Regions from separate parts of the Barnesiella sp. ET7 genome, predicted to be linked through region 2. Evidence: riboswitches for the same ligand, from Rfam matches in the RefSeq annotation. Region 2 holds a riboswitch; the other holds the start of a gene.
The links. A riboswitch is a leader RNA that binds a small molecule or an ion and turns the genes downstream of it on or off. The one in region 2 is predicted to bind cobalamin.
Positions count from the first base shown of each region.

Region 1: linked by a shared signal. The riboswitch ahead of NW211_RS03470 (hypothetical protein) and the one ahead of NW211_RS05315 (TonB-dependent receptor) in region 2 are both predicted to bind cobalamin.

Region 1 covers NZ_JANRHM010000004.1:2,527-6,295, reverse strand. Annotated here, with positions in the region: gene NW211_RS03480 (threonine/serine exporter family protein) at 1-169, opposite strand, end outside; gene NW211_RS03475 (threonine/serine exporter ThrE family protein) at 166-933, opposite strand; gene NW211_RS03470 (hypothetical protein) at 1,310-2,401, opposite strand; cobalamin riboswitch at 2,542-2,747, opposite strand; gene NW211_RS03465 (alkaline phosphatase) at 2,839-3,769, opposite strand, start outside.
Region 2 covers NZ_JANRHM010000006.1:111,254-115,022, reverse strand. Annotated here, with positions in the region: gene NW211_RS05325 (cytochrome ubiquinol oxidase subunit I) at 1-1,348, opposite strand, end outside; gene NW211_RS05320 (DUF4492 domain-containing protein) at 1,345-1,614, opposite strand; cobalamin riboswitch at 1,796-1,996, shown strand; gene NW211_RS05315 (TonB-dependent receptor) at 2,108-3,769, shown strand, end outside.

The sequences.
Region 1 (3,769 bases), on a different contig from region 2:
CTGCATATTTCAGCAGTACGAACCGGATGCTGTGACCTACGGCCGCCAGTAATGCTGCATACAGAATGGCCCGGCGGGGCGGGTTGGAGATAACGGCGAAGCCTATGGCTGCAATGGCAGCTCCGATGGCGTCGGCAATGACCGAGCCTAATATTTGCCAGTCGATCATAACAGTTTCCCTCCCATCATTAAAAGAGTGATACCCATACCGAAGGCGATGCAGACAATCAACAGCAGGGCGTTGATGAGTCGGGCGGTGCCGGCCAGCACATGACCTTCGATAATATCGATAATCCCGTTAATCAAGGGGACGCCCGGTATGAGGTAGAGCACGCTGGCACCGATAGCGATGTCGGGGGTGGTGCCCCAGTGCTGCCACATGGTAATCGAGGCGATGAGCGATGCGACAAATGCCGATATGGTGAATACGAAATAGTGGTTGAAGTGCAATATTTGTTTGATGCGGAATCCCACGAGCGTAGCCACAAATACGGCGGCTACCGCTATCCAGTCGCCGTTGAAGAGCCGGCAGAACGAAGCATTGGCAAAGCCCACCAGAATCCACACCGTCCACGGGTTCATGCGAGGTTTGCTCGTGATGGCGTGGAATTTCTCCCACAGCGTGTCGAGCGGGAGGTGGTTGTCGTAGGCTTCCCAGCTGAGGGCGCTCAATTCGGAGTTGAATTCAAAATTGATTGCCCCCGATTTCGCGGTACTCACCGTGCTGTATACGTGGGCGTTGTCCTTGCTTCGCAAGGTCATGCTGATGGTTTTGTGAAAGAGTGTCATGTGGGCTTCGAACCCAAACGACTCGGCTATACGGGCCGTGTTGCGCACAATACGCGAGGTATGTACGCCCGATGCCATCAAACAGGTCGCATATTCCGTGAGGAATTGCGATACCGATTTCAGTTCTTCGTGTACGTTGTTCACCTTATTGTAGTATTGACCAATGTTTCAGCGTGCAAAGATAGTGAAAGGCGAGAGCAGTGGCAAATGGAAAACGAAGTTTTCGACATTTGACAGAGCCGAGCCGCCTCCTTTCTTCTGGAAAGATAGTGAAAGGCGAATACAAAAAAGCCAAACTTGTTTGAGATTTTTTGTTAAGCCGCATCTATCTTCGTATAACAAAGACAGTGAAAGGCGAGAGCAGTGGCAAGTGGAAAACGAAGTTTTCGACATTTGACGGTGCCCGGGCCGCCCATTCTCTTCTTTCAAGATAGAGATTGGAAAGAGAGAACCGATAGCCGGTGCATGTTGACCGCATCGACTATCGGCTCACAGGTCGGGAGTAGTCGAGGCGAACGATTTATTCGCCCCAAACGCTCTTCGCAATATTTTTCATCGTTACGATTTTGCTCCACATCATCTGTTCCGAGACGATGCTGTTGCCCTCGTTGTCGCGGAAGTCGCCCTGGCTGCTCAGGTGGAGCGACTCGAGCGGGAGCAGACGAGCTGCATTCTCGATGTGCAGCGTGATGCTGCTGGTCGATATGGGTTGCAGGCTCGAGGTCGAAATCAATCCCAGAATCACCTCTTTGCCCTGGCAGTAGTTGAGCATGGAGAGGTCGATGTTCTCGTTTTCGCGGTCGCCGAAGTCGAGTGCAATGGCATCGGCCTGGGTCGAGAGCAGCAGCTCGGCCGTCTTCTCCTTGTCGCCCACGCGCCACCACTTCTCGTGGAACTGCAGCGAGATGCACATGTCGTCGGGTTTCTGAGCCAGACAAGCCTCGGTGAGTTTGGCCGAGGTAGCCACCAGCGAAAGCAGGTCGATGTGTGCGGCCTGGGCCACCTGCTCGAGGTCGCTGTTGCCGGCCAGGTTCCAGGCGTAGTCGCTCAGTTGCAGGAATCGGCACCCCATGTCGTAAAACTCGTTGATGACCGTCTGGTAAGTTTGGGCGATGTCGTGCACGAGCAAATCCATATCGGGGTAGTAGCGCCCGGTATTGTAGCGGTTCTCGGGGCGGAGCAGCTCGGCCAGCAGTGTAGCAGGCGAGGGGAGCAGCACCTTGGCATACATGTCGCCCCCGATGATACCCGTCAGGTAGGTGAAGCGCTGGGTCACCTTCGGCGTGGAGGGGTAGGCGTTGTCAAATCCGATTTTGCCCGAGATAACCGACTCCTTCACCTCTTCGGGTTGAGCCGGTTCCTGTTTCGTGATATTCTCCAAGTGGTGGAAAAAGTCGAGATAGTTGGTCGACTTGTAGTCGCCGTCGGTTACACACTTCAGCCCTATCTCTTTGCACTTCTCGACAATGCGATAAATCTCTTTATCTTCGATTTCGTGCAGCTTGGCCGAACTCCACACCCCGTCGTGATACAGTTTGCGGGCTTCGACGAGGGGCTCGGAGTATACGAAGCTCCCCGTTATATCTACACTAAAAGGAATTTTTCTTGCCATAATCTTTTCTTTTTTAGTTAAATACTGAATGGCGGAATAGAGTCGCCCACGCGACGCCTACTCCTATTGCTCAAGCAAAAAATCTCTTTTTTCCGAAAAATTTTCTTTCGACCGGCGGCTCGGTCCACGGAGCCGGCAACAGTTGTTTCTACGCAATCGGCAGGTCTTCTGACTTGTCTCCCTCTCAGACGCCTTCCCAATCGAGTCTGGATTAGTGGCATTGCAGTATTTGTCTGAAAACTCATACGAAACTCACAGCAGCGGGCCTGTTCGGGATTTGCACCCGATTCCCTTTTCATTGCCTCGGCCGAATCGGGCGGGGCAAACCGATTACGGGGGACAAAGTTATATCCTTTGTCCTAATTTTACAATGTTTTTCTAAAAAAATCTTACACAAAAGAGACTGTGTCTTTTGTATTCCGCTGAAGATTAGCTATTTATTCATATCCGAAAATCTCGGAAACGATTCGGGGAATATCGGTGTTGTCGATGGTTCCGCCAAACTTTTCGGCACCCGCTCCTATGGCATAGAGGGGCACATAGCCGGCCGTGTGCGAGCCGCAGGTCCAGGCGATGCGGGCTATCTCGTTGATGATTTGTTTGGCCGTTTCGGTCATCGGTTCGTTGGCCTCGTAGAGCGACTGTACCAATGTGTCCGAGGGGTTGAGCAAGGTCTCCTCGTATACCCGTTTGAGGCGGGCCTCCTGTTCGGCCGTAAGGGTGAGGTGCGACCAGAAGCCGAAGGCCTGCGACAGAGCCGTTTTCACCCTCTCCCACGAAACCGGTTCTCCAGCCCGTCGCCAGTCGGCAATCTGCCGGGTGAAGGTCGAGCCGCTCATCGTCTGGTACTGGAGCGCCTGCAGGTTGAGGGCATATTCGCCCGTGCCCAGTACCACACCACCCGTTTCGTGGTCGGCCGTAACAATGATAAGGGTTTCGTCGGGGTGAGCCCGGTAAAAGTCACAGGCAATCTGTACCGACTCCTCCAGGTCTTTCACCTCGCGCAGGTCGGTAGCCCCGTCGCGCGTGTGTCCCGCCCAATCGATCTGAGCCCCCTCGATCATCAGGAAGAAGCCCCGCTCGTTGCGCGACAGGAAATCCACGGCGCAGCGGGTGAGGTCGGCCAGCCGCATGTCGCCGGGCCGGCGGTCTATGGCATAGGTGATGCTTCGCTCGGGAAACAGCACCATCTTCCCGGCCTTCTGGGCCTTGCGTTGGTAATCGTCTACACTGGTAGCCAGCACATATCCCCGCTTGGGCAGCAGGTCGTAGAGCGACTCCCTGCCGGGGAGCGACGGTTGCTTGAATCGGTTGCCGGCGTAGAAGTCGAACCCCGTCGCCAGCAGGTCGAGCCCCACCTCGTAGCGG
Region 2 (3,769 bases):
GGCAGACGTATCCCAGCGGAATGGTGAGTATGGCTACCCACAACATCCATTTGAGGTTATGCAGTTTCTCTTTGTAGGAGAGGATGAGCACGAGGATGAAGAAGAGGATAAAGTAACCGCCCAGGATAATCATGATGTGGAACGAGTAGAAGACAAACGGCACGTGGGGAATGAGCTGTTCGACCGAGTCGACATAGCCGTAGCCGAAGTATTCGTAGTTGGCATCGAGTCGGGCCCGGGCCTCGTTCATGGCTGTGGTGTCGTTGTTTTGCCGGGCCGTGTTGAAGTCGGCCAGAGCGGCGATGGCCAGGCGGCCGCGCTCCATCTTCTCCTGAGCCGAGAGAGCGATAATCTCCTCACCCTTGAGGTTCTTGTCGGGGTAACCGCCGTCGATGATGTCGTTGATACCCGGCACGAAACCGTCGACCTGGCGCGTAGCCAGTATTGAGAGCAGTTTGGGGATAGGTATGTCGAAAAGAAACTCCTTCTCGTTGTTGTTGAACTCCTTGGCCGGATTGAGAATACCGAAGGCGATAAGCTCCTGCCCCTCCTTGCCGTGGTAGACACCCTCCATGGCAGCCAGTTTCATGGGTTGCTTGTCGGCTACCTGATAGGCCGAACCGTCACCGGTGTAGGCTACGACGAGAGCCCCCACCAGACCTACCCAGGCCCCCACGCGGATGCTCTGTTTGGCCAGGAAGTTTTCGCGATTCTTAAGCAGATACCATGCACTCACGCCCACGACGAAGATGCCGCCCAGCACCCAGCCGGCCGATACGGCGTGGAAAAACTTGTTGACGGCTACCGGCGAGAGTACCAGCGCCCAGAAGTCGTCCATGACGTTGCGGGCAGTCTCGGGGTCGAACTTCATGCCCACGGGGTATTGCATCCACGAGTTGGCTACCAGAATCCACAGCGCCGAAATCGAGGCCCCTATGGCGGTGAGCCAGGTCGAAGCCAGGTGGAACCGTTTGCTCACTTTGTTCCAGCCGAAGAACATGACGGCGATGAAGGTCGCCTCCATGAAGAAGGCCATGATGCCCTCGATGGCGAGCGGCGCCCCGAAAATGTCGCCCACGAACCAGCTGTAATTGGACCAGTTGGTACCGAACTGGAACTCGAGAATGATACCGGTTGCCACCCCGATGGCGAAGTTGACGCCGAAGAGGGTCATCCAGTATTTGGTAATGGTTTTCCATCGTTCGTCGCCGGTACGGTAGTAGATGGTTTCCATGATACTGACGATTATGCCCAACCCCAGCGTGAGGGGGACAAACAGCCAGTGATAAATAGCGGTGAGTGCAAATTGTGCCCTCGACCAGTCTACGAGCGTGAAAAGATCGTTCATAACTCCTGTGATTGTTGTTGTTGAGAATTATTGGTATTGGTGAGATTTTCGATGACGGCATTGGCCCGCTCCTCGTCGGTATCGAACTCTTTTTGCAAAATGTTGGGGAAAAAGAAGAGCCGCAGGATAAAAAACATGATGAACAGTTTGATAAGAATGATTGCCCAAAGTGTTTTTCCCAAGGTCATCGATCGGAATCCTTCAAGGTAGAATCGCCATACGCGCACTACGAAATTGTCGTTTTTCAAGGTTTGGTTTTCTTCCATAAGTGTATTGTATGTAGATGAAGAAAATTTTCGCAATATTCGGTAAAATTTGTGATTGATACAAATTTATAACCGTTATTTTTTATTACGAATCAATACTTTTTTCACAAGTAACGATTGGGGTGCAGGTTTGGTTTGGAATAATTTCCAAGAAAAAATAGAACAGTATCAATAATTTGTGTTACCTTTGTCACGCATTGGTTTCGAAACCCCGTCCGGGGCGTAGAATGAAAAGGGAATCGGGTGAAAATCCCGAACAGTCCCGCTGCTGTAAGCTCCCGTAGAGGTGCCGAGAATACTTGAAAGCCACTGATTATGACGATTGGGAAGGCCTCGGTTACCGGAGTAAGTCAGAAGACCTGCCATGCTTTTAGTCATTAGCTTTCGGGGGGTAGAGCTTGTGAATCTGCGGAAGGGTGGCCTACACGCGTCCGTCTGTTTACACCGACTTGTATCGAAAGAACCCGCTCCGAGGCTGTTAAAAAATAGTCCGATGGAAAGACTTTGTCGTTGGGTATCGTTTGTGTGTGCGATTGGGGTACTGGCTGCTCTGCCCGTGCGGGTGTGGGCCGATGAGACTTCGTCGACCGACTCGATACAGACCCGGTCGCTGGGCGAGGTAATGGTCACGGCCAACCGGTATAGCGAGGTGATACCCTCACAGAAACTTGCAGGGAAGGAGTTACAGGCTCTCAACAGTTTTTCGGTGGCCGATGCCATACGTTACTTTTCGGGTATTCAGATTAAGGATTACGGTGGAGTGGGCGGTTTGAAGACCGTCAACATCCGCAGCATGGGTACCAACCACATGGGGGTATATTACAACGGTATCCAGTTGGGCAATGCTCAGAACGGCCAGGTGGACCTGGGGAAATTCTCGCTCGAGAACATCGAGGAGATTTCGCTCTACAACGGGCAGAAGAGCGAGATATTCCAGTCGGCCCGTGAGTTCGGCTCGGCCGGTTCCATCTACCTCACCACCCGTCGGCCCAAGTTCAAGCCGGGTGAGAAGTCGCACCTGAAGGCCTCGTTCAAAACGGGGTCGTTCGACTTGGTCAACCCCTCGGTGCTCTTCGAATACAAGCTCAGCGAGAGCGTGAGCATGACCTTCAACAGCGAGTGGACCAACTCGAGCGGTAAGTACAAATTCCGTTACAAGCGGGTTACCCCCTCGGGCGAGGTGGCCTACGACACCACGGCTACCCGGCAAAACGGCGACATCGATGCCGTGCGTTTCGAGGGCGGTCTGCAGGGCTATCTCTCCAACGGTTTTTGGAAAGCCTACGTCTACCATTACAGCTCCGAGCGGGGTATCCCCGGCGCCATCGTCAACAACGTGTGGCGCAACGGCGAGCGGTTGTGGGACCGCAACACCTTCGTGCAAGGCGTCTATCAGCAGGATATTACCCGCAAGTACAGCCTCAAGGTCAATGCCAAGTATGCGTTCGATTATACCCACTATGTGAACAACGACGACAAGCTGATGCGGGTCGACAACCAGTACAAGCAGCGCGAGGTCTACGTGTCATTGGCCAACAAGTATTCGATACTCCGCAACTGGGACGTGTCGGTGGCCTACGACATGCAGTGGAACGGCCTGTCGGAGTACCTCTCGGCCAGCCGCTACACCCACTGGATTTCGGCCGCTACCGCCTTCTCGCTGGCCGACCGGCTGAAGATGCAGGCCAGCGTGCTGGCTACGCTGGTCGACGAGACGGCCGAGGGGCAGACCAAGGCTCCCAACAAGAGCAAGGTGACACCCGCCGTCTTCCTCTCGTACCAGCCGCTCAAGCGATACAACTGGGTGCTGCGAGCCTTCTACAAGCAGATATACCGCATGCCCACCTTCAACGACCTCTATTACACCGATATGGGCAACTCGGCCCTGAAGCCCGAGAGTGCCACCCAGTACAACGTGGGCTTTACTTATGCCGTGGCACCCAAGACGGGATTCCTCTCGGGATTCCATACCGGTGTGGATGCCTATTACAATCTGGTGAAGGACAAGATTGTCGCCTATCCCAAGGGGCAGCAGTTCCGCTGGACCATGCTCAACCTGGGGAAGGTCGACATCCGGGGCGTCGACGTGCAGGCCACGGCCACCTTCCGGCTGCCGCTCGAAATCGGGCTGATGACCAAGGTGCAGTATACCTAT